Regions from separate parts of the Blastococcus sp. SYSU DS0669 genome, predicted to be linked through region 1. Evidence: predicted binding sites of a transcription regulator. Region 1 holds the regulator's gene; each other region holds the start of a gene.
What was found. The regulator LexA, encoded in region 1, represses DNA repair genes until DNA is damaged. The targets are predictions, from matches to a motif close to TCGAACANNTGTTCGA.
Positions count from the first base shown of each region.

Region 2: a site for LexA is predicted at 4,925-4,940, ahead of ruvC (crossover junction endodeoxyribonuclease RuvC). Genes of this name have one in related genera too.
Region 3: a site for LexA is predicted at 7,343-7,358, ahead of ACI792_RS08350 (DUF222 domain-containing protein). Genes of this name have one in related genera too.

Region 1 is NZ_JBJHAE010000013.1:50,289-60,599, reverse strand. Features, by position in the region: gene ACI792_RS13955 (serine hydrolase domain-containing protein) at 1-302, shown strand, start outside; gene ACI792_RS13950 (MBL fold metallo-hydrolase) at 497-1,075, opposite strand; gene ACI792_RS13945 (glycerate kinase) at 1,385-2,482, shown strand; gene ACI792_RS13940 (vitamin B12-dependent ribonucleotide reductase) at 2,670-5,549, opposite strand; gene nrdR (transcriptional regulator NrdR) at 5,693-6,214, opposite strand; gene ACI792_RS13930 (hypothetical protein) at 6,675-7,415, opposite strand; gene ACI792_RS13925 (LysM peptidoglycan-binding domain-containing protein) at 7,526-7,771, opposite strand; gene lexA (transcriptional repressor LexA) at 8,226-8,990, shown strand; gene ACI792_RS13915 (enoyl-CoA hydratase/isomerase family protein) at 9,055-9,843, opposite strand; gene ACI792_RS13910 (ABC transporter permease) at 9,840-10,311, opposite strand, start outside.
Region 2 is NZ_JBJHAE010000004.1:184,199-194,509, forward strand. Features, by position in the region: gene ACI792_RS06940 (glycosyltransferase family 4 protein) at 1-709, shown strand, start outside; gene ACI792_RS06945 (hypothetical protein) at 721-1,272, shown strand; gene pdxS (pyridoxal 5'-phosphate synthase lyase subunit PdxS) at 1,321-2,229, shown strand; gene ACI792_RS06955 (heparan-alpha-glucosaminide N-acetyltransferase domain-containing protein) at 2,226-3,323, shown strand; gene pdxT (pyridoxal 5'-phosphate synthase glutaminase subunit PdxT) at 3,347-3,988, shown strand; gene ACI792_RS06965 (YebC/PmpR family DNA-binding transcriptional regulator) at 3,985-4,746, shown strand; gene ruvC (crossover junction endodeoxyribonuclease RuvC) at 4,958-5,527, shown strand; gene ruvA (Holliday junction branch migration protein RuvA) at 5,524-6,162, shown strand; gene ruvB (Holliday junction branch migration DNA helicase RuvB) at 6,236-7,360, shown strand; gene yajC (preprotein translocase subunit YajC) at 7,508-7,819, shown strand; gene secD (protein translocase subunit SecD) at 7,834-9,483, shown strand; gene secF (protein translocase subunit SecF) at 9,480-10,311, shown strand, end outside.
Region 3 is NZ_JBJHAE010000005.1:210,305-220,615, reverse strand. Features, by position in the region: gene ACI792_RS08390 (PH domain-containing protein) at 1-169, shown strand, start outside; gene ACI792_RS08385 (2-hydroxyacid dehydrogenase) at 163-1,107, opposite strand; gene ACI792_RS08380 (PQQ-dependent sugar dehydrogenase) at 1,181-2,311, shown strand; gene gatB (Asp-tRNA(Asn)/Glu-tRNA(Gln) amidotransferase subunit GatB) at 2,399-3,898, opposite strand; gene gatA (Asp-tRNA(Asn)/Glu-tRNA(Gln) amidotransferase subunit GatA) at 3,895-5,424, opposite strand; gene gatC (Asp-tRNA(Asn)/Glu-tRNA(Gln) amidotransferase subunit GatC) at 5,421-5,738, opposite strand; gene ACI792_RS08360 (ACT domain-containing protein) at 5,908-6,582, shown strand; gene ACI792_RS08355 (AAA family ATPase) at 6,587-7,111, shown strand; gene ACI792_RS08350 (DUF222 domain-containing protein) at 7,363-9,549, shown strand; gene ligA (NAD-dependent DNA ligase LigA) at 9,554-10,311, opposite strand, start outside.

The DNA of each region.
Region 1 (10,311 bases):
AGGTGCCGGCCGCGCCGCCCGGCGCGCCGCCGCCGTCGTCGTCCACCGGCCGGTTCGCCGGCCTGTGGGGCGTGGTCGACGTCGCCGAGCTCGCCGGGCGGCTGGTGCTCGTGCGGCCGACCTGGCCCGACCCCCTGCCCGGGGTCGAGGAGCTGCAGGTGGTCGACGCCGGCACGCTGCGGATCGCCCCGCAGCCGGGGTTCGGGCCCGCCGGCGAGCTGGTGCCGCTGGAGCGGGACGCCGGCGGCCGGGTCGTATCGCTGCGGCTGGGCGGCGTGACCTACCGGCGGCTCCCCGACTAGGAGCCTGCTGGACGGGGGGCTTGCCGGCGGACCCGCACGCCCTGGAGGAGGCCGCGACCAGCCACCCGTGGGCCGTCGTCGTCGGCCGGGGCGGCGGTGCGGTGACCTGCCGGCTGCTCGACCGGCGCTCCGCCCCTCCCGCTCCGTCGGCGGCGCCTCCGGCCCGCGAGCCCGTCGGGAGCCAGGCGCGACGGTCAGCGGACCGTCGCGGGTCCGGGGTGGAAGGGGGCGCCGTGCGCGCAGACCACGAGGGTGGCGAGGTCGAGCACGCGCTCGCGCTGCCGGCGCAGCTCGTCGCGGTCGTGGCTGTAGGGGTCGTCGGCCGGTCCCTCCTCGGTCCACCACAGGTGCGTGAGGGCGACGACGTCGTCGGGCGTGCCGACCAGCGTGGTGATGTCCTGCGGGGTGTGCCCGGGCGTGGCCAGCAACCGGATGCCGGGGCTGAGCTGCACGCCGTCGGCGGCTCTGCGGGTGAAGGTGTCCCCCTCGATCACGGACTGGAAGTCGTGCACCGGCACCACCGGGAAGAGCGCGACGTTGAGCGTGTGGTCCAGGTGGTGGTGGCTGACGACGATGTCGGTGACGTCCTCGGGGCGGACACCGAGTGCGCGCATCGGGGCGAGGATGAGGTCCCGGTCGGACACCATGCCGGGATCGACCACGACCACCCGGTCGGCGTCCCGGACGAGACTCACCGTGCCCGCCACGTGCGGCATGCGCACGTACCCCTCGACGAGGACGTCCAGGCGGGCGGTGCGCGACAGCTCCGGCATGCGCGGACCGTAGCAACCGCGGCGGCCCGGCGCCGGGTCGCCGCGGGGCCCCGACCCGGCGGTGGCCGGACCCGGCCAGGGATGCCGCCGGGCCTACCCGCCGGCCGGTGCCGGGGCGCGCGGACCGCTCGCGGAACGGCCGAGCGCCTGCTGGTGTGCGGCGACGTCGCGGGCCGATACTCGGTACGTGCCGGCAGGACGATCGACCGCGCCGACCGTGGGCCGCCCCGGCCCGGCGATGTCGTACGAGGACGTCCCGCCCTCCACGGCCCACCGCGAAAGACGCCTCCGGCGGCACCGCACCCGGGCATGAGCACCGGGAGCCCGCTGCAAGTTCTGGTCGCGCCGGACTCGTTCAAGGGGACGGCCACCGCCCACGAGGTCGCCGTGGCGATCCGTGACGGGTGGCTCGCCGAGCGGCCGGCCGACCCGGTCGTGCTCGCCCCCATGGCGGACGGCGGTGAGGGCACCGTGGACGCCTTCGCCGCCGCCGTGCCGGGGTCCCGACGGATGCCGGTGGAGGTGGAGGGCCCCGAGGGCCGCCGGGTCCGCTGCGACTGGCTGCTCCAGCCCGACGGCACCGGGGTCGTGGAGCTCGCGGCGGCGAGCGGCCTGCCGCTCATGCGCCGTCCGGCCCCGTTCGCCGCGCACACGCTCGGCTTCGGGCAGGTCGTCGCGGCCGCGCTGGACCACGGGGTGCGCCGCCTGCTGCTCGGCATCGGCGGGAGCGCGAGCACCGACGGAGGAACCGGCCTGCTCACCGCCCTGGGCGCCCGGTTCCTGGACGCCGCCGGCCGGCCGATCGGGCTCGGCAACGCCGGCCTGGCCGACCTCCACCGGGTGGAGCTCGGCGCGCTGCGCCCGGTGCCCCCGGACGGCGCCGTGGTGCTCGGCGACGTCGACGCCCCGCTGCTCGGGGTCCGCGGCGCCGCCGCCGTCTTCGGGCCGCAGAAGGGCGCCGGCCCGGCCGACGTCCCCCTGCTCGAGGCGGGGCTGCGCCGGCTGGCGGAGCTGACCGGCGGCGATCCGACGGCGGCCGGGACCGGCGCCGCCGGCGGGACGGGCTTCGGCCTGCGGCTGTGGGGTGCCGCGCTCTCCGCCGGCGCGGTGGCCATCGGGGAGGCGCTCGGGCTGCCGCGGCTGATCCCGGCGGCGGACGTGGTGATCACCGGCGAGGGTCGGTACGACGACCAGAGCGCCGCGGGGAAGGTCGTGTCGCACGTGCTGTCGCTCGCCCGCCCGGCCGGCGTCCCGGTGCTCCTCGTCGCCGGCAGCGCGACCGCCTCGACCGGGGTGTTCGCCGATGCCGTCTCGCTGGTCGACGTCGCGGGCGGAACGGAGGCGGCGCTCGCCGATCCCGGCCGGTGGCTGCGGTCGGCCGCAGCGGGCCTCGCCGCCCGCCAGTAACCGCCCGCAGCTCCGTGACGCTCGCGCGGCCCCGGAGGCGTCCTCCCGCGCTGCGGCGGACCGGGCGGCACGGAGAGCTGAGACGCCACTGGCCCGGTCCCTCGCGGGACCGGGCCAGTGGAACGGGTGGCTCAGGCCACGGGGAGTCGGTGCTCCCGAGGCCGGGACACCGTCGTGGCCGACCGCATCAGCTGCAGCCGCTGGTGGAGCCGCAGCCCTCGCAGACGTAGCAGCTGCCGGCGGGGCGCATCTTCGTGCCGCAGGTCATGCACAGCGGCGCGTCGGTGGCGGTGCCGGTGACCAGCTCGAGGAGCTCGGCCGAGGAGTGTGCCTCCTTGACCGACTTCGGGCCCTCGGGGGTGACCTTCTCCTCCGTCCTGGCGGTCTCGATCGGCGCCGAGCCGCGCAGCTGCTCCAGGTCGACCTCCTCCTCCTGGACGGTGGCCGTCGACGCGGAGGCCCCGTAGCCGGAGACCTGCGCCGCCCGCTCCTCGGCGGTGAAGATGCCCAGGCCGGCCCGCTTCTCGACGGGCAGGTGGTCCAGCGCCAGGCGCCGGAAGATGTAGTCCATCACCGACTGGGCGATCCGGATGTCCGGGTCGTCGGTCATGCCGGCCGGCTCGAAGCGCATGTTGGTGAACTTGGAGATGTAGGTCTCCAGCGGCACACCGTGCTGCAGCGCCAGCGAGATGCCGATCGAGAAGGCGTCCATGACACCGGCCAGGGTCGAGCCCTGCTTGCCGAGCTTCAGGAAGACCTCGCCGAGGCTGCCGTCCTCGTACATCCCGGCGGTCATGTAGCCCTCGGCGCCGGCGACGCTGAACGAGGTGGTGACGCTCGTCCGCTTCTTGGGCAGGCGCTTGCGGACCGGGTGCGACAGCGCGGAGGAGGTCGTGGCCTCGACCTTGACCTCGTCCTTGGTCCCGTCGTTCTTGCCCTTGCCACCGGAGAGCGGCTGGCCGACCTTGCAGTTGTCGCGGTAGATCGCGAGCGCCTTCAGACCCATCTTCCAGCCCTGGAAGTAGATCGTCTCGACGTCCTCGACGGTCGCCGTCTCCGGCATGTTCACCGTCTTGCTGATCGCGCCGGAGATGAAGGGCTGGACGGCGGCCATCATGCGGACGTGGCCCATCGGGGAGATGGCCCGCTCGCCCATGGCGCAGTCGAACACCTCGTAGTGCTCCGGGCGCAGGCTGGGCGCGTCGACGACGTGGCCGTGCTCGGCGATGTACTCGACGATCGCCTCGATCTGCTCCTCCTGGTAGCCCAGGCTGCGCAGCGCCCGGGGCACCGTCTGGTTGACGATCTGCATGGAGCCGCCGCCGACCAGCTTCTTGAACTTGACCAGCGAGAAGTCCGGCTCGATGCCGGTCGTGTCGCAGTCCATCATGAAGCCGATCGTGCCGGTGGGGGCCAGCACCGAGGCCTGGGCGTTGCGCCAGCCGTTGTCGGCGCCGATCTCCAGGCACTCCTGCCATTGCTGGGTGGCGATCTTGAGCACGTCGGCGTCGTCGGCGCCGACCGGGCGGATGGCGTCGTTGGCCGCGGCGTGCTTGCGCATGACCCGGGCGTGGGCGTCGGCGTTGCGGGCGTAGCCCTCGTACGGGCCGACGATCCCGGCGAGCTCGGCCGAACGCCGGTAGGCGGTGCCGGTCATCAGCGAGGTGATCGCCGCGGCGAGCGTCTGGCCGCCGCGCGAGTCGTAGGCGTGGCCGGTCGCCATGAGCAGCGCGCCCAGGTTGGCGTAGCCGATGCCCAGCTGGCGGTAGGCCCGGGTCGTCTCACCGATCGGCTCGGTCGGGAAGTCTGCGAAGCAGATCGAGATGTCCATCGCGGTGATGACCAGCTCGACGGCCTTCACGAAGTTCTTGGCGTCGAACGTGCCGTCGTCCTTGAGGAACTTCATGAGGTTCAGCGACGCCAGGTTGCACGAGCTGTTGTCCAGGCTCATGTACTCCGAGCACGGGTTGGACGCGTTGATGCGGCCGGTCTCGGGGTTGGTGTGCCAGTCGTTGATCGTGTCGTCGTACTGGATGCCCGGGTCGGCGCACTCCCAGGCGGCCTGGGTGACCTTGCGGAACAGGGCCTTGGCGTCCACGGTCTCGATCACCGAGCCGTCGAGGCGGGCGCGCAGCCCGAACTCGTCGCCCTCCTCCACGGCGCGCATGAACTCGTCGGAGACGCGGACCGAGTTGTTGGCGTTCTGGTACTGGACGCTGGTGATGTCCTTGCCGCCGAGGTCCATGTCGTAACCGGCGTCGCGCAGCGCGCGGATCTTGTCCTCCTCGCGCGCCTTGGTCTCGATGAACTCCTCGATGTCGGGGTGGTCGATGTCGAGGACGACCATCTTCGCCGCGCGGCGGGTCGCGCCACCGGACTTGATGGTGCCCGCGGAGGCGTCGGCGCCGCGCATGAAGGACACCGGCCCGGAGGCGGTGCCACCGGAGGACAGCAGCTCCTTGGAGGAGCGGATCCGGGAGAGGTTCAGGCCGGCACCGGAGCCGCCCTTGAAGATCAGGCCCTCCTCGCGGTACCAGTTGAGGATCGAGTCCATCTCGTCGTCGACGGCGAGGATGAAGCAGGCGCTGACCTGCTGCGGGGCGCTCGTGCCCACGTTGAACCAGACGGGGCTGTTGAAGCTGAAGTACTGGTGCAGCAGCATCCAGGTCAGCTCGTGCTCGAAGATCTCGGCGTCGCCCTCGGTGGCGAAGTAGCCGTGCTCGCGGCCGGCCTCGGTGTAGGTGAGCACCACGCGGTCGATGAGCTGGCGCAGGCTGGTCTCGCGCTGCGCGGTGCCGACGGCGCCGCGGAAGTACTTCGTGGTGACGATGTTGGTGGCGTTGATGCTCCACTCGGCGGGGAACTCGACACCGCGCTGCTCGAAGTTGATCGAGCCGTCCCGCCAGTTGGTCATGACGACGTCGCGACGCTCCCAGGTCACCTCGTCGTAGGGGTGCACACCAGCGGTGGTGAAGACGCGCTTGATCTTGAGGCCCTTGCCCCGGCTGGGCGTCTTGGTGCTGCGGCGGGTGCGGGGGCCGGCCACGCGGTCGTCGGTGTCGGTCATGGTGTGGAGCTCTCCCTGGTCGTGTGTCGCGTGGTGCGTCGCGGGGTTGCGCGGTGGTGCTGCGCGGTGGCGGATCGGGGGCTGGGGAAGAGCCGCGATCGGTAACTGCTCGAACTGCTGTCTATCGGGTGGTACCGACACTTCTAGGTGCCGGCGCCGGTGCCGGTGGGGACCGGCTGCCGGGGCGCGGGCGGGCCCGTCTCCCCCGGTGACGAGGCGGGCTGCCGGGCCTTGAGCTCGGCGATCTCCCGTTCGAAGTCCGCCACCGAGGTGAAGGACCGGTAGACGCTGGCGAACCGCAGGTAGGCCACCTCGTCGAGCTCGCGGAGCGGGCCGAGGATGGCCAGGCCGACCTCGTGGCTAGGCACCTCCGCGGCGCCGGTGGCGCGGACGGCGTCCTCCACCTGCTGGGCGAGGAGCTTGAGCTGGTCCTCGTCGACGGGCCGGCCCTGGCAGGCCCGCCGGACGCCGGCGACCACCTTGCTGCGGTTGAACGGCTCGCTGACGCCGTTGCGCTTGACGACGGCGAGCACCGCTTCCTCGACGGTGGTGAACCGCCGCCCGCAGGCCGGGCACGAACGACGACGACGCGTGGTGGCGCCCTCGTCGGTCTCCCGGGAGTCGATGACCCGGCTGTCGGAGTTGTGGCAGAACGGGCAGCGCACGGTGGTTCACCTCCTCCGCCGGTGGGCCTGCCACGGGCCGCCTGTGGAGCCCCCTGGGGACATCCGGTGGATGCGACGGGGAGAACCTGAGGATCGGCCTGTGGACGGGCTTACAGCTCTGTAACTACTAGATGTGGGGGAACCCTAGGACGGCCCACGCAAGATGTGCAAGTGATCGTCGGCTCGGCGTGTTCCGCCCCGACACTGCCGTGCGCAGGCGGAACAGCGGGCCCCAGCCGTCACAGGCACACCGCGGCGACACGCCGGCGCGGGCCCCGCCGCGGCGGGCCGGCTGCACAGGGGTCGGTCGGCGCGAGGCGGGCAGGGAGCTCCGGCCGCCCGCGCCGGCGCGGGGGCGCAGCCGCCGGGCGCTCCGCCCGCACAACCGCGGACGCACGGCCGGACGCGGCGGGGCGCGCAACCGCGAGGGCCCGGCGCCGGTGCGCGCGCCACCTGCCGATCAGGCGCTGAGGGACCCGTCCACCCGGCGTCGGCGGGAGTGCGGGATCTGGTCGCTCAACCGCATGGGACGGGTCAGCAGCTCGGGCTCGGGACCGGCCGGCGGGGTCCAGTCGCGCCCGAGCGGTCGCAGCTCCACGGGCGGCGCGGAGCGCGCGGCCGGGATCACCCAGGCAGGCACACCCCCGTCCCGGACCGGGGCGGCGGACGCGGCCGGCGTGCCGCCGGCGACGAGGGGGGCGAGCTCGGCGTCGGCCGCCCGGTGCCGCCCGACGACCGGGCCCGGCGCGATGGCCGGTGCCCGGTGCCGACCGGACGGGTGCACGGGCACGGAGAAGGCGGTCGCCGCCCGGATCTCGTCGCCCTCGGGTGCGCGTCGGCGACCACCCGTGCGAGCCGGAGCCGACCGCTCGGGGCGGCTGTCGCGCACCCGAGGGAGGCTGGCGGTGGCCTCGGGGTCGGTCGAACGACCACCACCCGACCGGAGCGCCGGCTGCGCGGCCATCAGCTGCGTCCCGGGACGGGCGGACGCGGGTTCCGGGAGCCGCACGGTGTCCAGCGCCGTCCACATCGCCTGCTCGACCCCGTCGACCACGGTCCGCACCCGCATCTGGCACGCGCCGGAGTCGTCGTGCCGCCAACCCAGCAGCTCCCCCGCCCGCCAGGCACCCGCGTGCAGCACCTCGACGGCCTGGGGATGACGGGTGAACACGGCGGCGCGGTTCTCCATGACGCTCGACACGCGACGACCGTAAACGGACGACCAGCACTCAGCGTAAACGTCCCCATACGCAGGGTTGACGAAGTCGCCGATCCGCATTGTGAACGTCTCGCGTGGTGCAGGGGCACCCGTCAGGGCAACAGCAGCACCTGACCAGGGGTGATCTGTGCGGTGTCGAGCCGGTTCAGCTGCCGGATGTCGACGATGACGTCCCGCACGTCCCGCCCCTCGGCCACCGCGCCGGCGATGGACCACAGGGTGTCGCCCGGCTCGACGATGACCTGGGTCGTCCCCATCAGCTGGAGCCCGCCGTCTGCCTCACCCAGCACCGCACCGGCCAGGGGCACCAGGGCGAGGCCGAGCAGCAGAACGGCCACCGCCACCGCCCGGCGCCCACGCGCGGTCAGCCGCAGCGGCGGCGACGGAGCGGCTCTCCTGCTACCGGGGGCCGTCCGCACGACGGTCAGGCGCCGCCCGGGCTCTCCCACCCGGGGCGCGACGGCCGCCGAGTAGGACGTCGGTGGCGGCAGCACCCGGAGGTGCCGGGCGGGCCGGGCCCCGGCGCCCGCCTCACCTCCACCGACCGGCGACCCGCCGGAAACCCGCAGCGCAGCGCCGCCGTCCATGTCTCCCACCCTCCCGACCGACGCGAGCCGGTCCGAACACACGTTCGATTCGAACGTCTGTCCGATGTCTACCGGACAGGACCGACAGAAGCGATGCGACACGGGAAACTTTCGAACACGTGTTTGAACTGGGCGCCGATCGGCGCTACGGTTCCACCCGACGACGACGGTCGAGCGCTGCACGGGCAGCCGGCGAGGAGGAGACGTGGCGGACTCGAAGGGGACCTCCGGCGCCGGTCGCGGCACCAGGGCAACGGCCCGGGAGGCTGACGGTTCCGCGTCGGTGCGGGCGTTCCCCGACCGCACGGCGGACGGCGACGGCCTCACCCAGCGGCAGCGCCGGGTCCTCGAGGTGATCCGCGACTCGATCGACCGCCGTGGGTACCCACCCTCGGTCCGCGAGATCGGCGAGGCGGTGGGCCTGTCCTCGGCGTCCTCGGTCGCGCACCAGCTGTCGGTCCTGCAGAAGAAGGGGTGGCTGCGGCGCGATCCGAACCGTCCGCGCGCCCTCGACGTCCGGCTCCCCGGCGACGCCGCCCGCGGGGTGGTCGCGCACACCGAGCCGCCGGTGGTCGGTGACGGCATGGAGGCGTCGGCGCCCACCTACGTCCCGCTCGTCGGGCGGATCGCTGCCGGTGGCCCCGTCCTGGCCGAGCAGGCGGTGGAGGACGTCTTCCCCCTGCCGCGCGAGCTGGTCGGCGAGGGCACGGTCTTCATGCTCAAGGTGGCCGGCGACTCAATGGTCGAGGCGGCGATCTGCGACGGCGACTGGGTCGTCGTCCGCCAGCAGCCGACCGCCGAGAACGGCGAGATCGTCGCCGCGATGATCGACGGCGAGGCGACGGTCAAGACCTACAAGCGGCGCGACGGCCACGTCTGGCTGCTGCCGCACAACCCGGCGTACGAGCCCATCCCGGGCGACGAGGCGACCATCCTCGGCCGGGTCGTGAGCGTTCTCCGACGGGTCTGAGCCGCTGACGTCGACGGCCGGCCGGGTTCTCCTCCCGACCGGCCATCGACGTCAGCGGGGTCGATCAGCGCCGCTGGTAGTCGCCGTCCCGCTTCTCGAAGAACGCCCGCAGCGCCTCCTGGTGGTCATCGGTGCGGAACATCTCCAGGAAGCGCTTGGTCTGCAGCGCCTGACCCTGCGCGAAGTCCATCTCGAACGCCCCGGTGACGGCCTCCTTGGTCGCCTCCACCGACAACGGCGCGCGGGTGGCGATGCGCTGAGCTTTCGCGAGCGCCGCGGGCATGAGGTCACCGGGCTCGTGCACCTCCGTGACCAGTCCCCAGTTGAGCGCCTGCTGGGCCGTGTAGCGGGCGCCGGTCAGCAGGATCTCCTTGGCCGGGCCGAGCCCGATGACGCGCGGCAGACGCCAGAAGCTGACGATGAGGCCCACGTTGACGCCGGCGGCCACGAAGAACGCCTCCGTCGATGCGATGCGGATGTCACAGCAGAGCGAGAACTCCAGGCCGCCGCCGATCGTGGCCCCGTTGATGGCGGCGATCACGGGTGCCCGGAAGTTCTGCACGCCGTTGAGCACCCGGCTGAACTCGGCGAGGTAGTCGGTCAGCTGCTCGTCGCTCATGGACTGGTCCTCGCCCAGGTGGGCCCCGGCGGTGAATGCGCGCCCCTCGCCGGTGATCACCAGGCAGCGGACGTTCTCGTCGGCGTCCAGGATGTCCAGCGCCCTCATGAACGACCGCCGGCTCTCCCAGCTGAACGTGTTCGACGGAGGGCTGTCCAGCGTGAGGACGGCGATGTGCGGCGTCTCGTAGCGCAGGTGCACGCCGGTGCCGACATCAGTGGTGGTCTCGGTCATGCTGCTTCCTCCGGGGGTGTGTTGAGTGCGACGGACGGCTCGCGGCGGGACCGCCGGGTGGGCTCGCCGGGTCTGCGGTCGAGCAGGCGCATGGCGATCACGGTCACGACGATGTTGATCAGCAGGATCACCACGGAGAGGGCGCCGACCCGCTGGTACAGCGACTCGCTCGCCAGGTTGTAGAGCACCGTGGCGACGGTCGGGTTCGCGCCGGTGTAGAGGAACACCGACATCTCCAGCTCCCGGAACAGGAGCACGAAGTTGAGCAGGCCCGCCGCCAGGAGCGACGGCCGCAGCAGCGGCACGGTGATCCGCCGCCAGGTGCGCGCCCAGGAGGCCCCCAGGCTGCGCGATGCCTCCTCCACCTCGGCCCCGATCTGGCCCATCCCGGCGTGGACGTAGGCGAACGTCAGTGGCAGGGCGCTGCCCGTGTAGGCGATCAGCAGGATCGTCAGCGTCCCGCCCAAC
Region 2 (10,311 bases), on a different contig from region 1:
CAACGGCGTGCACGTCGGGTTCTTCGCCGAGGGGCCCACGCTGACCGGGCGCCCGCGGGGCGACGGCCCGCCGACGGTCGGCTTCGTGGGGCGCTTCGACGAGCCGCGCAAGGGCCTGCCGGTGCTGCTCGAGGCCATGCGCACCGTCGTGCGGGCGCACCCGGGCGCGCGCCTTCTCATCGCCGGCCGCGGGGACGCCGACCAGCTGTGGTCGATGGTCGGCACCGATCTCCGACCGCACGTGACGCTGCTGGGGGAGGTGTCGGAGGCGGACAAGGCGGCGATGCTGCGCAGCGTCGACGTCTACTGCGCGCCGAACCTGCTCGGCGAGTCCTTCGGCGTGATCCTCATCGAGGCGATGGCCGCGGGGGCGCCGGTCGTCGCCAGCGACCTCGACGCCTTCGTCCGGGTGCTGGACGACGGCGCGGCCGGCGTGGTGGTGCGCCGGGACGACCCCGGCGCCCTCGGGCGGGCGCTGTCGGACCTGCTCGCCGACCCCGGGCGGCGCGCCGAGCTGGCCGCGCGCGGCTCGCGGGTGGCCGCGGCGTACGACTGGCAGGTGCTCGCCCGGCGCATCCTCGCGGTCTACGAGACGGTGCTCCCGCCCGGTGGCGGCGTGGTGACCGCCGCGCCCGAGCACGACTTCCCCGGGGTCCCCCCGACCGGTACCGCGGCCGGACGTCCCCGCATCCGGCGCCCGCGCCGCTAGCCTCGGGGACCGTGACGCCCCAGGACTGGCTGCTGCTCGCCGCCGGAGTGCTCCTGCTCCTGGTGGCCTGGACCGGGTGGACCCTCACCCGGTTGCGGCGGCTGTCCGCGCGGGTCGACCGGGCGTGGGCGACGCTGGACGCCCAGCTGCAGCGCCGCGCTCGCCTGGCCGAGGAGCTGGCCCGCGAGCACCCCGCCGCCCTGCGGCACGACGTCCGCGTCCGGCTGGCCGCCGTCGCCGCCGAGGCACGGGGCGCCCGCGGCGCGGGAGACCGGGAGCTGGTGGAGAACGCGCTCGGCCACCAGCTGCGCGAGCTCCCGCCCGACCTGCCCGGCGTCGCCGCCGCGCTGCGCGGCGACCTGGCGGGCACCCAGACCCGGGTCGCCCTCGCCCGCCGCTTCTACAACGACGCCGTCCGCGACACCCGCGAGCTGCGCGGCCGCCGCTCCTGCCGGTGGGCGGGGCTGCACCGGTCCCGCCCGCTGCCGCGCTACTTCGACATCGACGACCGGCTGGCCGAGGTGGGGGCGGGCGCCGACGCGGCCGTCCGCCGCTCGGCCTGACCGCCGTATGGTGAGGCGCCCCATCAGCCCACCCCGAGGCGGACACACGTGACCACGCACCCCGAGCCCGCCGGCGGCCGGACCGGCACCGACCGCGTGAAGCGCGGCATGGCCGAGCAGCTCAAGGGGGGCGTCATCATGGACGTCGTCACCCCCGAGCAGGCCCGCATCGCCGAGGACGCCGGCGCCGTCGCGGTCATGGCCCTCGAGCGGGTGCCCGCCGACATCCGCGCCCAGGGCGGGATCGCGCGGATGAGCGATCCCGACATGGTGCAGGGCATCATCGACGCCGTCTCCATCCCCGTGATGGCCAAGGCCCGCATCGGCCACTTCGTCGAGGCCCAGGTGCTGCAGGCCCTCGGCGTCGACTACATCGACGAGTCCGAGGTGCTGACCCCCGCGGACGAGGCGCACCACATCGACAAGCACGCGTTCACCGTGCCGTTCGTCTGCGGCGCCACCGACCTCGGCGAGGCGCTGCGGCGCATCTCCGAGGGTGCGGCGATGATCCGCTCCAAGGGCGAGGCCGGCACCGGCAACGTCGTCGAGGCCACCCGGCACATGCGGGCGCTGCGCGCCGGCATCCGGAAGCTGGCGACCCTGGACGAGACCGAGCTGTTCGTGGCGGCCAAGGAGCTCCGCGCCCCGCACGACCTGGTGGTCGAGGTGGCTCGGCTCGGCAAGCTCCCCGTCGTCCTCTTCACCGCGGGCGGCATCGCCACCCCCGCCGACGCGGCGATGATGATGCAGCTCGGCGCCGAGGGCGTGTTCGTCGGCTCGGGCATCTTCAAGTCCGGCGACCCGGTGCAGCGGGCGGCGGCGATCGTCCAGGCCACCACCTTCTTCGACGACCCGGACGTGATCGCCAAGGTCTCCCGGGGCCTCGGCGAGCCGATGGTCGGCATCAACGTCGCGACGCTCCCGGAGAGCGAGCGGTACGCCACCCGCGGCTGGTGACCGTGGACGTCCAGCGGCGCATCGCCGGGCTGGACGTCGCGCGCGGGCTCGCCGTGCTCGGCATGTTCGCCGCCCACCTGCGGGTGGGCGGCGAGTTCGGGCCGGACCCGCGGACCTGGACGGCGGTCGTCGACGGCCGCTCGTCGATCCTCTTCGCGACCCTGGCCGGCATCTCGGTCGCACTGCTCTCCGGGCGCAGCCGGCCCCCCGAGGGGCCGGTGCTGTCCCGGGTGCGCGTGCGGATCGCCGTCCGCGCGCTGTGGGTCTTCGCGATCGGACTGGCGCTGCAGGAGCTGGACACCTTCGTCGCGGTGATCCTGGGTGTCTACGGGGTCCTCTTCCTGATGGTGCTGCCCTTCCTGCGCTGGCCGGTCCGCCGGCTGCTGGTGACCGCGGGCCTCGTCGCCGTCGTCGCCCCGCCGGTGCTCGTCGTCCTCGGCCAGGTGCTGACCACGATCGGTTCGGCGCAGGCGCTGGGACCCTCGCTGCTGGTCACCGGCTACTACCCGGCGCTGCTCTGGATCGCATTCGTCCTGGTCGGCCTGGCGGTGGGGCGGCTGGACCTCTCCTCCGGGGCGGTGCGTGCGCGGCTGGCGGCCGCGGGCGCGGTCGCCGCGGTCGTGGGCTACGGCGGGGGCTGGGCGAGCTCGGAGCTCCTGGCCGGCGGCGTGCCATCCGCCGGCCCGGAGACCGGCTTCACCGTCCCGGGCGTCTTCGACGCCCGCTGGCTGACCGGCGCAGAGGCGCACAGCGGGACGACGTTCGAGGTGGTCGGCTCCACCGGCTTCGCCGTCCTCGTGGTGGTGGGCTGCCTGCTGGCGGCCGAGCGGCTGCCGCGGGTGACCGACCCCGTCGCGGCGGTGGGGGCGCTGGCGCTCAGCGTCTACGCGGCCCACCTCCTGGCGATCCGGGTGCTGATGGACGTCGTCCCCGGCCGCGTGCAGGGCGCGGGCACGTGGCTCGGGTTCGCCGCGGCCGCGCTGGCCGGTGCCTGGATCTGGCGGCGCACCGTCGGCCGCGGCCCGCTGGAGTGGCTGCTCACCTGGACGTCGAGCCGGGCGGCCGGCCTCGCCCCGTCGGCGCCGGCGGTCTGAGCCACGCCGTAGCGTGGGCGGCCGTGTCCACCGGCCCCGCCCGCCCCGTCGTCGGGGTCCTGGCCCTCCAGGGCGACGTGCGCGAGCACCTCGCCGCGCTGCGTGCCGAGGGCGCCGACGCCCTGCCTGTGCGCCGCCCGGAGGAGCTCGCCGGCGTCGACGGGATCGTCGTCCCCGGCGGGGAGTCGACGACCATGGCCAAGCTGGCCGCCCGGTGGGGCCTGCTGGCGCCGCTGCGGGACGCCGTCCGTGCCGGGCTGCCGGCCTACGGCAGCTGCGCGGGCATGATCCTGCTCGCCGACCGGCTGGTCGGGGCGCCCCCCGGCCAGGAGACGGTCGGCGGGCTCGACGTGACGGTCCGCCGCAACGCCTTCGGCCGCCAGGTCGACTCCTTCGAGACCCGCGTCGAGCTGGACGGCGTCGACGGTGGGCCGCTGCACGCCGTCTTCATCCGGGCGCCGTGGGTCGAGGAGGCCGGGCCGGGGGTGCACGTCCTCGGCCGGGTCGTCGGGGGAGCGGCCGACGGTAGGATCGTCGCGGTCCGCCAGGGGGACGTCGTGGCGACCAGCTTCCACCCCGAGCTGACCGGGGACCGCCGGGTGCACGCGCTGTTCGTCGACATCGTGCGCCGTCACCTGGCCGACGCAGAGAGGGGAGAGCCGTGAGCGGCCACTCCAAGTGGGCGACGACCAAGCACAAGAAGGCCGGGATCGACGCCAAGCGCGGCAAGCTGTTCGCCAAGCTCATCAAGAACATCGAGGTCGCGGCCCGCACCGGCGGCGGCGACCCGGCCGGCAACCCGACGCTCTACGACGCCATCCAGAAGGCGAAGAAGAGCTCGGTGCCCAACGACAACATCGACCGGGCGGTCAAGCGCGGCGCCGGTCTCGAGGCCGGCGGCGTCGACTACCAGGGCATCACCTACGAGGGCTACGCCGCCGGCGGTGTCGCCGTCCTCGTCGAGTGCCTGACCGACAACAAGAACCGCTCGGCCATGGAGGTCCGCACCGCCATGACCCGCAACGGCGGGTCCATGGCCGACCCCGGCTCGGTCTCCTACCTCTTCTCCCGCAAGGGCGTGGTGACGGTGCCGAAGTCCGGTGACGTCGACGAGGACACCGTGCTCATGGCGGTGCTCGACGCCGGCGCCGAGGAGGTGCGCGACCTCGGCGACACCCTCGAGGTGCTCTGCGAGCCCACCGACCTGGTCGCCGTCCGCACCGCGCTGCAGGACGCGGGCATCGACTACGACTCCGCCGAGGCCGGCTTCCAGCCCAGCGTCCAGGTGGAGCTCGACGCCGAGGGGGCCGCCAAGGTGTTCCGGCTGATCGACGCGCTCGAGGACTGCGACGACGTGCAGAACGTCTACGCCAACTACGACGTGCCCGACGAGGTCATGGAGCAGGTCGCGGCGGACGCTTAGGCCCCCTCGCAGGGGCCCGGCGCGAGTATGCGAGTGCTGGGGGGTGAGGGGGGGGTCCTTCTACCCGGTGCCCCCCACGACTCGCTCCGCTCGCCGCGGGTCCCTGCACCGCGGCCGGTTCCAGTACGTCGCCAGGGCGTGTTGGCGGGGTTCGGTCGGGGAGGCCGGTTAGCCTCGGTCGAACACCAGTTCGGCTGACGGGAGCGTGACCATGCGGGTGCTCGGCATAGACCCGGGCCTCACCCGGTGCGGGTGGGGAGTGGTCGACGGGCGCCCCGGGACGCGACCGACGGCGGTCGGGGTCGGGGTCGTCCGCACGCTCGCGGAGCTCGACCTGGAGCTGCGGCTGCTCGAGCTGCACACCGCCGTCACGGCGCTGCTGCGCGAGCACCGCCCTGACGTGGTGGCCATCGAGCGGGTGTTCACCCAGAACAACAAGGGCACCGCCACGGGGACGGCGCAGGCAGCCGGGGTCGCCGCGCTCGCCGCGGCCCAGGCCGACCGCCCGGTCGCCTGGCACACGCCCAGCGAGGTCAAGGCGGCCATCTCCGGCAACGGCCGCGCGGACAAGGAGCAGGTCACCCTCATGGTCACCCGGGTCCTCGGGCTCGCCGCCGCCCCGAAGCCGGCCGACGCCGCCGACGCCCTCGCGCTCGCGGTCTGCCACGCCTGGCGCGGCCCGGCCCAGCAGCGGCTGCGCACCGCCGCGCTGGCCGGCGGGATCGGCGCGCCGGTGCGCAGCACCACGCTGCCGCGGTGGACGGGGGTGGCGGCGCGATGATCGCCAGCGTCAGCGGCCGGGTCGCCGCGGTATCCCCGGACGGCGCCGTCGTCGAGGTGGGCGGCATCGGCCTCGCGGTGCAGTGCACCCCCGGCACCATCGCCCGCCTGCAGGTGGGGGAGTCCGCCCGGCTGGCGACCAGCCTCGTCGTGCGCGAGGACAGCCTCACCCTCTACGGCTTCGCCGACGACGACGAGCGCCAGCTGTTCGAGCTGCTGCAGACCGCCAACGGCGTCGGCCCCCGGCTCGCGCAGGCGGTGCTGGCGATCCACCCGCCGCGCGAGGTGCGCCGGGCGGTGTCGATGGCGGACGTCAAGGCGCTGATGCAGGTGCCGGGCATCGGCAAGAAGGGCGCCGAGCGGCTGATCCTGGAGCTGCGCGACCGGCTGGGGTCCACGACCACCGACACCTCGCTGGACGCGCCCGCCCCTGTCGGGCTGCCGTCCGTGACGCCGGTGGCGCCCTGGCGGGACCAGCTCACCAGCGCGCTGGTCGGCCTGGGCTGGAGCGGCAAGGAGGCCGAGACGGCGGTGACCCAGCTCGCCCCGGTGGCCGACGAGCAGGTCGCCGCGACCGGGAGCGTGGAGGTCGCGGTGCTGCTCCGACGGGCGCTCCAGCTGCTGGGTAGGACGTGAGCGAGCTTGCGAGCGAACCGATGAGCAGAGCAGCGCCGCTCACGCGGGCGACGAGCGCCAGCGAGGAGGACGCGTGAGCGCCCCGTTCGACCGGTCGCTGACCGGTGACCTCGCCGCCGACGCGACGCCGGAGTGGACGGTGTCGCCGCAGGCCGGCGAGGAGGAGCGGGTCGTCGAGTCCGCGCTCCGGCCGCACTCGCTGCACGACTTCATCGGCCAGCCGAAGGTCGCCCGCCAGCTGGCCCTGGTCCTCGAGGGGGCCAAGCGGCGTGGGCGCACCCCGGACCACGTGCTCCTGTCGGGGCCACCCGGGCTCGGCAAGACGAGCCTGGCGCTGATCATCGGCTCCGAGCTCGGCACCTCGGTGAAGATCACCAGTGGTCCGGCGATCGAGCGGTCGGGCGACCTGGCGGCGATGCTGTCCAACCTGGCGCCCGGCGACGTCCTGTTCATCGACGAGATCCACCGCATCGCCCGGCCCGCCGAGGAGCTGCTCTACATGGCGATGGAGGACTTCCGCGTCGACGTCGTCGTCGGCAAGGGGCCCGGGGCGACGGCGATCCCGCTGGAGATCAACCCGTTCACCCTCGTCGGGGCCACCACCCGGGCCGGGCTGCTCACCGGGCCGCTGCGCGACCGGTTCGGCTTCGTCGGGCAGATGGAGTTCTACGAGCCGGCCGAGCTGCAGCGGGTGCTCGCCCGCAGCGCCGACCTGCTCGGCGTCGAGCTCACCGACGAAGGTTCCGCCGAGATCGCCGGGCGCTCCCGCGGGACACCGCGCATCGCCAACCGGCTGCTGCGCCGGGTGCGCGACTACGCCGAGGTGGAGGCCGACGGCCGCGTCACCCGCGAGGTCGCCGAGGCCGCGCTCGCGCTGTACGACGTCGACCACCTCGGGCTGGACCGGCTGGACCGCGCCGTCCTCGAGGCGCTGGTGGGCAAGTTCGGGGGCGGGCCGGTCGGCGTCGCCACCCTCGCGGTGGCCGTCGGGGAGGAGCCGCACACCGTCGAGGAGGTCTGCGAGCCCTTTCTCGTGCGGGCCGGTCTGCTGGCGCGCACCCCCCGCGGACGGGTCGCCACCGAGGCCGCCTGGGAGCACCTGGGCCGGCCGGTGCCGCGCGGCGGCGTCCCCCTCGGGCGGGTCACCGCCGACCCACCGGTACCGGGGTCGTCGTCAGAGACCCTCTTCGACGCCTAGACTCCCGGACGCTGGCGCGCAACTCGCAGGCCGGGCCGTGCGCGTCCCGCCTGGTAGCCGCGCGTACGGCAACCGATGCACCCGAGCGGTCCCGTCCCGGGCCGCACCACCGCGAGGCACCCGTCGCGGAAGAGAGGCACACCTGTCGTGGAGTACTTCCCGCTGATCATGCTGGCCCTGCTGGCCGTCGTGCTGTTCGTGCTGCCCGCGCGGCAGCGCAAGCGCATGCAGGAGCAGCAGGCCGCGCTGCAGGCCTCCCTCGCGATCGGCACCCCGGTCATGACCACCAGCGGCATGCACGGCACCGTCGCCGCGCTGGGGGACACCACCCTGGACCTGGAGATCTCGCCCGGCGTGGTCGTCACCTTCGCCCGGCAGGCGATCCTCGAGGTGCGCCGCCCGGCCGGTGCCACGCCGTCCGACGGGGACACCGCGCGCCCCGCCGACGGCACCGTCTGACCCGGAGGAGCTCCGTGGCCAACCGCACCCTCCCGGCGGGGCGCTACTTCGGCGCGTTCGCGCTGATCGTCGCCCTGCTCTACGGGCTGGTGTTCTTCACCGGGGACACCCGCACGCCGCAGCTCGGGCTCGACCTGCGCGGCGGCACCACGGTGACCCTGACCGCGCGCACCCCCGACGGTCAGGCGCCGGCCCAGGAGGACCTGGAGCTGGCCCGCCGGATCATCGAGCAGCGCGTCAACGGCCTCGGCGTCGCCGAGGCCGAGGTGGTCACCGAGGGCGACAGCAACATCGTCATCTCCGTCCCCGGTGACGACGGCGAGCAGGCCCGTGAGCTCGGCGCCACCGCGCAGCTCCGCTTCCGCCCGGTGGTCCAGGGCCCCGCCCCCGCCGTCCCGGCCGAGGAGGGCACCGGCACCGAGGAGGGCACCGGCACCGAGGAGGGTGCCGACGCCGAGACCGCCGACGGCGGCGCGGCCGGCGACGACGCCGAGGCGCCCGCCGAGGACCCGGCGACCGGGGACGGCGCGGTCGCGGACCCGTCCCTGCCCGACCCGGACGCGCCCGCCGTGACCCAGGAGGAGGCGGCGGCCGAGTTCGCCACCCTCACCTGCGAGGCGGAGAACGTCACCGGCGAGGTGACCCGGCCCCAGGACTTCGTGGCCGCCTGCAGCGAGGACGGCGCGGTCAAGTACCTGCTCGGCCCCACGATCATCGAGGGCACGCAGATCGACGACGCCACCGCGGGGACCGAGCCGGGGACCGGCGAGTGGGTCGTGCTGCTGGACTTCCAGGCCCAGGGCCTGGACACGTGGGCCGCCTACACCACGGCCAACGTCGGCTCGCCGGTCGCCTTCACGCTCGACGGGCGGGTCATCTCCGCGCCGACGATCAACAGCGCGATCACGACCAACCCGACGACGATCACCGGTCAGTTCGACCAGGAGTCGGCCACCGAGCTGGCCAACCAGCTCCGCTACGGCGCCCTGCCGCTGACCTTCACCCAGGCGACGGCGCAGTCGATCTCCACCGAGCTCGGCGAGGAGCAGCTCGAGGCCGGGCTGATCGCCGGGGCCATCGGCATCGCCCTGGTCTTCGTGTACGCGCTGTTCTACTACCGGCTGCTCGGCCTGGTGATGATCGCCAGCCTCGTGCTCTCGGCGGTGGTGGTCTACGCCTGCCTGATCCTGCTGGGCCGCGAGATCGGGTTCACCCTGAGCCTCGCCGGCATCGCCGGGTTCATCGTCTCGATCGGCATCACCGCCGACTCCTTCGTCGTCTACTTCGAGCGGCTCAAGGACGAGATCCGGGAAGGCCGCTCGCTGCGGTCCGCCGTCCCGCGGGCCTGGGTCCGCGCGCGGCGCACCATCCTGTCGGCGGACGCGGTCAGCTTCCTGGCCGCGGCGATCCTCTACCTGCTGGCGATCGGCGACGTGAAGGGCTTCGCCTTCACCCTCGGCATGTCCACCGTGCTGGACCTCGTCGTCGTCTTCCTCTTCACCCACCCGCTCATGGCCGTGCTCTCGCGGCTGAAGGGCTTCGGCCGGAACCGCTTCTCCGGGCTCGGACGGGTGGAGCACACCCGCCGCCCCGCCGCGAGCGCCCCGGCCGGGGAACTCGTCGGCGCCGCCGCGGGCGGTCGCCAGGACAGGAGCACCTCATGACCCGCCCGACGGACCCGGCGGAGCGGACGCCCGCGGACGAGCCGGTGGGCACCGGTGAGGAGGCGCTCGCGGACGCCGGGCTGCCCCAGGACCCGGCCGACGACGACGTCGCCGCGGCCCCGGCCCCGCGAGCCGGGCGCGCGGGGCTCGCGCACCGGCTCTACAACGGCGAGGCGGGCCTCGACGTGGTCGGCCGCAGCCGGCTGATCTACAAGATCACCGCGATCGTGGTGCTGCTGTGCATCGCCTCGATGGTGTTCCGGGGCTTCAACTTCGGCATCGACTTCGCCGGCGGCAACAGCTTCCGGCTGCCCGGCACCCAGGAGCAGCTGCAGGAGGCGCGCGCCGCGGCCGAGGACGCCGGGGCGGAGGTGGCGACGGCGCAGATCGTGGGCGGGGACACCCTGCTGATCCGCACCGCGCAGCTGGACAACGAGACCGAGCGCGCCGTGGTGGAGGGGCTGGCCGAGGTCGCCGGCATCACCCCCGCCGAGGTCAGCCCCGAGTCGGTCAGCGCCGAGTGGGGCCAGGACATCACCGACCAGGCGCTCGTCGCGCTGGCGGTCTTCCTGGTCGCGGTCGTGCTCTTCCTGGCCGTGCGATTCCAGCCGAAGATGGCGGTCGGCGCCATGGCCGCGCTGGTGCACGACATCGTGATCACCGCCGGGGTCTACTCCCTGGTGGGCTTCGAGGTGACGCCGTCGACGGTCATCGGCTTCCTGACCATCCTCGGCTTCTCCCTCTACGACACCGTGGTGGTGTTCGACAAGGTCGACGAGAACACCCGCGACCTGGAGCGCAGTGCGCGCATGACCTGGGGCGAGGCGG
Region 3 (10,311 bases), on a different contig from region 1:
GCCGGAGCTCTCCGGCATCCGCCTCGGGGAGCGCGGCAGGCTGTGGCTGGTGACGACGGCCGGCACCGAGGTCCGCCTCCCCGTGCTGCGGGTGCGGGACCTGCCGCGCCTGGCCGCCGCCTCGGGCGGCCGCCTCGCCGACCCCTCCGCCCGCCCTTCGGGTCAGTAGTCGCCGACGACGTTCTCCAGCGGCCGGCCCGCGAGGACTCGGCCGATCTGCTCGGTGACCGCCGCCGTCGCCCGCTCCCGGGTCCCCGGCACCTCGCCGCCGATGTGCGGGGTGAGCAGCAGGTTCGGCGCGCGCCAGAGCGGGTGGCCCTCGGGGAGCGGCTCGGGGTCGGTGACGTCGACCGCGGCGCGCAGGCGCCCCGAGGCGAGCTCGGCCAGCAGCGCCGCGGTGTCCACGACCGGCCCGCGGGCGGCGTTCACCAGCAGGGCGCCGTCGGGCATGGCGGCCAGGAAGCGCGCGTCCACCATCCCGGTGGTCTCGGGCGTCAGGGGCACGAGCAGCACGACGACGTCGGCCTCGGGCAGCAGCTCGGGCAGCTCGGCCACCGTGCGCACCCCCTCCCGCGGGCGGCGGGCCACGTAGGTGAGCCGCACGTCGAACCCCTCGAGCATCCGGCCCACCGTCGCGGCGATGTCGCCGGCACCGATCACCAGCACCCGCGCGCCGACCAGGGAGTGCTGGGTGGTGAAGGTCCACCGGCCGGCGTCGTGCTCGCGGACGAAGAACGGCAGCCCGCGCTGGGCCGCGAGCGTCGCCGCCATCACCCACTCGGCGGTGGCCGGGGTGTGCGCGCCGCGGGCGTTGCAGAGGACGACGCCCTCGGGCATCCGCCCCGCGAAGCCCTCGGCGCCGGCGCTGGTCAACTGCACCAGCCGCAGCCGCGGGAGCGCGTCGAGGAAGCCGTCGGGCGGCGCGGCCGAGCCACCGCCGGCCACCCAGACCTGGGCCTGCGCGGGCTCCCCGCGGGGCGGCCCCTCCGCCGGCGGCACCCGGTGTGCCCGCACCCGCGGGGAGAGCGCCTCGACCGCGTCGGCCAGCCGGCGGGACGGGACCAGCACGTGCAGCGTCTCGTCCGCCGCGAGCTCCAGGGTGGTCACCGCCTCACGCTAGCCAGCCCCGCCTCCGCGCGCGCGGGCCGGCCGCCCGTCCACCGCACGTACTCTGGGCCGGGTGAGGCCGACGAGGGCGGGGGGCGCACCGCGGGCGGTCGCCGCCGTGCTCGCCGCCCTGCTGCTCGCCGGCTGCGGTGGCGGCGGCTACGAGCCCGCCGGCCCGTTCCGGCCGCTGCCCGAGGGGCCGCCGCCGCAGGTGGGCCCGCCCACGCAGACCCTGCCGCCGCCCGCGGACCCGGCGCAGCCGGGCTCCGGCGAGGAGGAGGGCGATCCGAACGTGGTCGCCACCGACCTCAGCGTGCCCACCGGCCTGGTGCTGCTGCCCGACGGCACGGCCATCGTCGGCGAGCGGGACACCGGGCGCCTGCTGCAGGTCTTCCCCGACCGGTCGCCGGCCAAGGAGCTCATGACCCTGCCGGGGCTGGACACCAGCGGCGACGGCGGGCTCCTGGGGCTGGCCCTCTCCCCCACGTTCGCGGAGGACGGGCTGCTGTTCGCCTACGTCACCACGGCGACCGACAACCGGGTCGTGCGGTTCCCGATCGGGGGGACGCCGAACCCGGTGCTCACCGGCATCCCGCGCGGTGCGACCGGCAACGGCGGCGGCCTGATGACCGGCGCCGACGGCCACCTCTACGTCGGCACCGGTGACACCGGGGACGCCGCGCTCGCGGCCGACCCGGCGTCGCTGGCCGGCAAGGTGCTCCGCATCGACGTCTTCGGCCGTGGCGCCGACGGCGGCGACCCGGTGCACAGCTGGGGCTACCGCGACGTCACGGCGCTCTGCCAGGACGGCGACCGGGTGTACGCGACCGACCAGGCGCGCCAGGGCCCCGACGAGGTCGACCGCGTGCAGGAGGAGGGCGTGGGCGTCCCCCTGCTGACCATCCCCGCCGAGGAGGGCGGCCTGGGCGGCTGCGCGGTCGCCAACGGCACGGTGTTCCTGGGCGCGCTGGACGGGCAGCAGGTGCACGTGGTCACGCTGGACGAGAGCGGCGTCCCGATCGAGGGTGCCGTCGACGAGGTGCTCGGCGACCGGTACGGCCGGCTGCGCACCGTCGTCCTGGACGCCGAGGGCGCGCTCTGGGTGACGACGTCGAACCGTGACGACGCCGGCTCCCCCGCCGAGGACGACGACAAGGTGCTGCGGATCCGCCCGCCCGGCGGTCAGCCGAACTCCCCGCTCTGAGGGGTCGGCGCACGGACCCGGTGCACGACGCGCGCCCGCCGGCTCAGCTCCAGCAGCCGCACCGCCGGCAGCTCCACCCGGTCAGGGCTAGGAGCCGACCAGGCGCTCCTCCAGCATGCGCTTGACGGTGGCGGCGTCGGCCTTGCCGCGGGTGGTCTTCATGACCGCCCCGACCAGCGCGCCGATCGCCTGGACCTTCCCGCCGCGCACCTTCTCGGCGACGTCGGGGTTGCCCTCGATGGCGGCGTCGACCGCGGCCACGAGCTCGTCGGACTCGCCCATGACCGCCAGCCCGCGGGACTCCACGACCGCCGCCGGGTCCCCCTCGCCGGCCAGCACGCCGTCCAGCGCCTGCCGCGCCAGCTGGTCGTTGAGGGTGCCGGCGGAGACCAGCCCGATCAGCTCGGCGACCTGCGCCGGGGTCACGGCCAGCTCACCCAGCTCCGTCCCGGCGTCGTTGGCCCGGCGGGCCAGCTCACCGAGCCACCACTTCCGGGCATCGCTCGGCGAGGCGCCGGCGGCGACGGTGTCGCTGACCAGCTCGACGGCGCCGGCGTTCACCAGCCAGCCCATCTCCGTCGGCGAGATGCCCCACTCGTCGGAGAGCCGCGCCCGGCGGGCCGCCGGGAGCTCGGGCAGGGCGGCGCGGAGCTTCTCGATCCACTCCTCGTCGGGCGCGATCGGCACGAGGTCGGGCTCGGGGAAGTACCGGTAGTCGGTCGCCTCCTCCTTGCTGCGCCCCTCGGACGTCGAGCCGGTGTCCTCGTGGAAGTGCCGGGTCTCCTGGACCACGCGCTCGCCGGCGTCCAGGACGGCGGCCTGCCGGCGCATCTCGTAGCGCACGGAACGCTCCACGGAGCGCAGCGAGTTCACGTTCTTGGTCTCGGTGCGCGTGCCCCACTCCAGGCTGCCGATCGGCGCCAGCGAGGTGTTCACGTCCGAGCGCAGGTTGCCCTGCTCCATCCGGACCTCGGAGACCCCGAGGGCGAGCAGGATCTCCCGCAGCTCGGTGACGTAGGCCTTCGCGACCTCCGGCGCCTTGGCGCCGGTCCCCGGGATCGGGCGGGTGACGATCTCGACCAGCGGGATGCCGGCGCGGTTGTAGTCGACCAGCGAGTGGTCGGCGCCGTGGATGCGCCCGGTGGCGCCACCGACGTGCAGGTTCTTGCCGGTGTCCTCCTCGATGTGCACCCGCTCGATCTCGACGCGGTGCGTCTCGCCGTCGACCTCGACGTCCAGGTGACCGGCGGTGCACAGCGGCTCGTCGTACTGGCTGGTCTGGAAGCCCTTGGGGATGTCCGGGTAGAAGTAGTTCTTGCGGGCGAACCGCGACCAGGACGCGATCCGGCAGCCCAGCGCCAGGCCGATGCGGATGGTCGACTCGATGGCGTCGGCGTTGACCACCGGCAGGGAACCCGGCAGCCCCAGGCAGACCGGGCAGGTCTGGGTGTTGGGCTCGGCCCCGAAGGTCGTGGAGCAGCCGCAGAACATCTTCGACGCGGTGCCCAGCTCGACGTGGGTCTCCAGGCCGATGACCGGCTCGTAGCGGGTCAGGACCTCGTCGAAGTCCACGAGGGTGTCGGTCATGAGGGGGCGTTCTCCTTCGAGCCGATCGCGGCCAGCAGCGCGTGCCCGCGGGCGGCGTCCTGAGCCGCCTCCAGCGCGGCGGCGACGCGGTAGCAGCGGTCGTCGGCGAGGGCCGGCGCCATGATCTGGAAGCCGACGGGCAGCCCCTCGGAGAGGCCGCACGGCACCGAGATCGCCGGGACGCCCGCGAGGCTCGCCGGCAGCGTGCAGAGGTCGGCGGCGTACATGGAGATCGGGTCGTCCACGCGGGCGCCGATCGACCAGGCGACCGTGGGGCTGGTCGGGCTGACCAGCACGTCGACGTCGTCCCAGGCGGAGGTGAACGCACGCGTGATGAGCGTGCGGACCTTCTGCGCCTGCCCGTAGTAGGCGTCGTAGTAGCCGCTGGACAGCGCGTAGGTGCCGAGGATGATGCGGCGCTTGACCTCGGGACCGAAGCCCTGCTCCCGGGTCAGCGCCATGACCTCGTCGAGGTCGCGGCTGCCGTCGTCGCCGACCCGCACGCCGTACCGGACGCCGTCGAAGCGGGCCAGGTTGGACGACGCCTCGCTCGGCGCGATCAGGTAGTACGCCGGCAGGGCCAGGTCGAAGGCGGGGCAGGAGACCTGCCGGACCTCGGCGCCCATGCCTTCGAGCAGGGCGACCGCCTCGGCGACGCGCGCCAGGACACCGGGGTCGTACCCGTCGGTGTGGCCGTCCCCGCCGAGCTCGGTGACGACGCCGACCCGCAGGCCGGACAGGTCGCCCCCGGCGCCGCGGCGAGCGGCCTCGGCGAGCACGGGCACCGGCGCGTCGATGCTGGTGGAGTCCAGCGGGTCGTGCCCGGCGATGGCCTCGTGCAGCAGCGCGGCGTCCAGGACCGTCCGCGTCATGGGGCCGGCCTGGTCGAGGCTGGAGGAGAAGGCGATGAGCCCGTACCGGGAGACCGACCCGTAGGTGGGCTTGTGGCCGACCAGCCCGGTGACGGCGGCCGGCTGGCGGATCGACCCGCCGGTGTCGGTGCCGATGGCCCACGGGGCGAGGCCGGCGGCGACCGCGGCCGAGGAGCCGCCCGAGGAGCCGCCCGGGATGCGGTCGGTGTCCCAGGGGTTGCGGGTGACCCGGTAGGCCGAGTTCTCGGTGGAGGAGCCCATCGCGAACTCGTCCATGTTGGTCTTGCCGAGCAGCACCGTGCCGGCGGCCTTCAGCCGGGCGGCCAGGGTGGCGTCGTACGGCGGTCGCCAGCCCTCGAGGATGCGCGAGCCGCTGGTGGTGGGCACGCCCTCGGTGACGACGACGTCCTTGAGCGCGAGCGGGACGCCGGCCAGCGGGCCGAGCTCGGCGCCGGCCGCGCGGGCGTCATCGACGGCGCCGGCGGACTCAAGCGCGGCGTCGGCGTCGACGTGCAGGTAGGCGCCGATCGTGGCGTCCTGGGCCTCGATCCGGTCGAGGTAGGCGCGCGTCACCTCCACGGAGCTGAGGTCGCCCGACTGAAGCGCCTCGATGAGCGCGGCGGCGCTGGTGGTGGTGAGGTCGGTGGCGGTCACGCCTCCTCCCCCAGGATGCGCGGGACCCGGAAGCGGTCGTCCTCCGCGGCCGGGGCCCCGGCGAGGACGACGTCGCGGGGCAGGCTGGGCCGGGCGACGTCGGGGCGCATGACGTTGGTCATCGGCACCGCGTGCGTGGTCGGCGGCACGTCGGCGACGTCGGCCTTGCCGACCTGCGCGACGGCGTCCAGCACGGCGGCGAGCTGACCGGCGAAGAGGTCCAGCTCCTCGTCGCTCACCGCGAGCCGGGAGAGGTGGGCGAGGTGCGCCACCTCGTCACGGGTCAGTTGGCCCTTCGGGGAGGGGGTGCTCATGCTGCGGTGGAACTCCACTTCGGCAGTGCCCGGCGGCCCGCTCTCGGACCGGGACGTGACCGGGTCACTGTACGTGCAGCCCTCCCGGCGCTGGTCAGCGTGAGAGGCTGCCCCCGACCGCGATCGACGGAGATCGGCCCGAACCGGCGAGCACTCCCCCGGAGGAACCGTGTCCTATCTCCTGCGCCTCGTCGTGCCCGACCGCCCCGGCGTCCTCGGGGCCGTGGCCACGGCGCTCGGCACGGCGGGGATCGACATCGTGTCGCTGGACGTGCTGGAACGGGGCAACGGCATCGCGGTCGACGACGTCGTCGTGGACCTGCCCGGTGACCGGCTGCCCGACAGCCTGATCACCGCGGCCCAGACCGTGCCCGGGGTGCAGGTGGAGTCGCTGCGCCCTTTCGCCGGGCCGCTGGACACCCACCGGGAGCTCGACCTGCTGGACGCGCTGGCGCGCGGTGACCGGCCGCCGACCGAGCTGCTCACCGACTCGCTCCCCCGCGTGTTCCACAGCGGCTGGGCGGTGGTCCTCGACGACTCCGGCCAGCCCGCCCCCCTGGCCGAGCGGGCGGTGCTCGCCGCGTCGGACGCCGCGCCCGCCTTCCTCGGACTGACCCTGCCGTGGCTGCCGCTGGCGGGGCCGCGGCTGCTGCCCAGCGACGAGCCGTGGCTGCCCGAGCGGTGGCAGGAGATGGCCATCGAGATGATGGCGGTGCCCTACGGCGCCGGCCGGGCGATCGTGCTCGGGCGCTCCGGCGGCCCGGCCTTCCGCCGGTCCGAGCTCCTCCGCCTGGCCCACGTCACCGGCATCGCGACGACGGTCGCCCACCTCCCGCCGGCCTGAGACGGTGCTCGTCGTCGTCTCGGGGCTGCCCGGCACGGGGAAGACCGCGGTCGCTGCCGCACTGGCCACCCGGTCGGGGTGGGTCCACCTGTCCGTCGATCCGATCGAGGACGCGCTCTTGGGCGCAGGGCTGCCGCGCTCCTGGGAGACCGGGGTGGCTGCGTACGAGGCAGCGCGGGTCGTGGCCGAGCAGAACCTCGCGCTCGGGAGATCCGTGGTGGTGGATGCGGTCGACGACAGCGAGCCGGCCCGCGACACGTGGCGGGCCGCGTCGGCCCACGCCGGGGCCGACCTCGCGTTCGTGCTGCTGACGCTCCGTGACGAGGTCGAGCACCGCCGACGACTGGAGAGCCGTCGTCGGGGCCTGGCGCACGTAGCCGAGCCCTCCTGGGCGGAGGTGCGTGCACGGGCGGCGGCGTACGCGCCCTGGGCGGAGGCTGCGGTCCTGCGCATGGACGCGGCGCGACCGGTCGACGAGCTGGCGAGCGAACTGCTGGACCGGCTCGCCGGCGGGTGGGAGGTGGGCTGACGGGCACGCCGGCCGGCCGCACATGCACGCCCGGGTCGACCGGCCGCAGCGGACTTCCACCCACCGCGTCGACGCCTCCTGCCGAGGTCACGCCGGGCCTGACCGGCGTCGCCCCACGGGCGCGCGAACCGGACCCGGGCGGCCCGGTGAAGCCGATGCCGAGTCCCTCTCGAGGCCGGGCGCGCTGCTGAACTGCGCGTTCGCAGGAGAACCAGTTGCTGCCATGCCTGTTCGAACGTATGATCGAATGCGTGGCGGAGGTGGCGGAACGGGAGATGGCGGCGTTCCCCGTCGGGCCCGTCGCTCCTGCGGCCGGGTGGGCCACCGGTCCGCTGGGCACCGTCCAGGCTGCCGACCGCGAGATCGCCCGCCACACCGCTCTCCGCGCCCGGGCGGTGGCCGAGTTCGCCACCACCCGTCCCGCGTCGGCCGATCGCCCGGCCGGTCAGGCCGGGGCGATGAGCGAGGCACGTCGGGCCGCCCGGCCGGAGGTGCTGGCCGAGGTCAGCGAGTGGGCGGCGCAGGAACTCGTGGTGGCGCTGTCCCTCTCCGCCCAGGCCGCCGAGCAGCTGCTCGCCCGGTCGCTGACGCTGGTGCACCGGCTCCCCGCGACGTTGGCCGCGCTGGAGCGCGGGGAGATCCACCCGGGGCACCTGTGGCCGATGCTCGAGCGGGTGGCGCCCATCGCCGACGCGGCGCGGCGAGCCGCCGTGGAGCGCGATCTGCTCGCGTGGATGTCCGGCCGGGTGACCACCCCGGCGCAGCTCGGCGCCAAGGCTCGCCGCCTCGGTCTGGCCCGGGACGCGCGCGACGAGGCCGCCCGGCTGGCCGCGTCGCTGCGGGAACGGGGTATCTCGATCCGCTCCGACCGGCGCGAGGGCATGGCCTCCTTCGGCGCTCTCCTCACGGTGCCCGAGGCCCAGGCGCTGCTCGACGCGCTGAGCCGGTACGCCGATGCGCTCGACGAGCCGGAGGACCGCAGGACCCGCGGCCAGAGGATGGCCGACTGCCTGCTCGACCTGGTCCTGCGGCCGGAGGAGAACGACCTCCCCGCCGTCCAGGCGCAGCTGACCGTGGTGGCCGGGGTGCGGTCCCTCCTCGGGGGCGATCAGCCCGGTGAGATCGGCAACGAGCCGGTACCCGCCGAAGTGGTCCGCGCCCTCGCCCGCGCCCTGGGCCTGCTACCCGCAGCGGAACGCCGGGCCGACGATCAGCCGCGGGACGCCGGCGCCACCGACGTCTGGCCGGACGACCTCTGCCCCACGGACTCCTGGCCGGACGACTTCGGTTCCACCGGCGCCTGGCCGCTGGACACCTGGCCCAGGGAGTGGCGAGAGGCCGACGAGCGGTGGTGGGCGGAGGTCGAGGCCCGCGCCCTCCGAGGTGAGTGGGGCGGGGAGGACTACACCCCGGAGGACGAGCTGCTCCGCCGGTGGGCCGAGGAGGCACCCGTCGAGGCCTGGCTGGAGCGCGTCGGTGCTTTCGCCGACCCGGCGCCGCCCTCCGACCCCGATCCCGGCTCCGGCTCAGGACGCGGCCCCGATCTCAGCCCCGGTTCCGAACGTGACCCCGATGCCAGCCGGGGTTCGGGATGCGACCCCGATGCCAGCCGGGATTCAGGACACGGCTCCGACGTCCAACCTGGAACAGCACCCGACCAGCGGCCCGCGACATGCCCAGCGCCCACGACGGAGGACGACGACAGCGGCGGATCCGCTCGCTGGGCGACCGCCCACGGGTCGATGCAAGCTGCCGCGGATGCGCTGCTGGGCCTGGATCGGGCGATCGGTCACGCCCGACGGATGGTCGTCGACGCCCAGCGGGCCGACCGTGCGGACGAGGCCACCTGGCTCCGCAGCGCCCCTGGGCGGGTCACCGGTGCGCCGAGCGACCTGGACGCGTGCGCCGCGGCCGGGGAGTCCCGCCGGGCGGCCCTCGCCGCACTTCTCGACGTGAGCGGCGGCGGCACGCTGGTCGACCGGCCGCGCATCGCGGTGGTCGACGAACTCTCCGGCGCCCTGCTCGCGCTGACCGACAGCCGTGAGCTCCGCCGCCTGGCCCGCTGCGACGACGCCGCCTGCCGCCGCGCGCCGGCCCGCTGCACGCACGACCTCACCGGCCGCCCGGGGCTCGGCCCACCCGGCCCGACCGACGGGTACCGCCCCGGCGCCGCCCTCGACCGGTACGTCCGTGCCCGCGACCGTCGCTGCCGCTTCCCCGGCTGCCGCAGGCGCGTGCGGCTCGGCGGGGAGCTGGACCACGACCGTCCCTGGCCCGAGGGGCCCACCAGCGCGCAGAACCTCGTCGGCTTCTGCACCGGTCACCACCGCGGCAAGCACCAGGCGCCCGGTTGGCGGCACGAGTTGGCGCCCGACGGCCGACTCACCGTGACCGCCCCGACCGGCCTGGTCGCGACGACCACTCCCCCACCGTTCTGAGCGGCTACTCCTCGGTGCCGTCACCGATCGTCGCGACCTCGCGGGCGGCGTCCGGGCCCTGCTCGAGCAGCACGCGGAAGCCGTCGTCGTCCAGGATCGGCGCTTTCACCTGCACGGCCTTGTCGTACTTGCTGCCCGGGTCGGCGCCGACGACCACGAAGCCGGTCTTCTTCGACACCGAACCCGTCACCTTGCCGCCGCGCTCCTGGATCGCCGCGATCGCCTGGTCGCGGCTGAAGTCGCGCAGCGAGCCGGTGACCACGACGGTGACCCCGGTGAGCGGGCCCGGGCCGGCGTCCTCGCCCGCATCGGCCAGCGAGACACCGGCCTGCCGCCACTTCTGGACCACCTCGCGGTGCCAGTCGACGGCGAACCAGTCGCGGATCGACGCCGCGATCGTCGGCCCGACGCCGTCGGCGGCAGCGAGCTCCTCCTCCGTCGCGGCCATGATGCGGTCCATCGACCGGAAGTCACGCGCCAGCGCCTGGGCGGCGGTCGGGCCCACGTGCCGGATGGAGAGGGCGACCAGCACCCGCCAGAGCGGGACGTCCTTCCGGGTCTGCAGGTTGGTCAGCAGCTTGCGCCCGTTGGCCGACAGGGCGCCGTCCTTCTTCGTGAAGAACGCGCTGCGGCACAGCGCCTCCTCGTCGAGGAAGAAGAGGTCGCCCTCGTCCTGGAGCAGACCGCTCTGCAGCAGCGCGATCGCCGCCTCGTAGCCGAGGTTCTCGATGTCGAAGGCGCCGCGACCGGCCACGTGGAAGA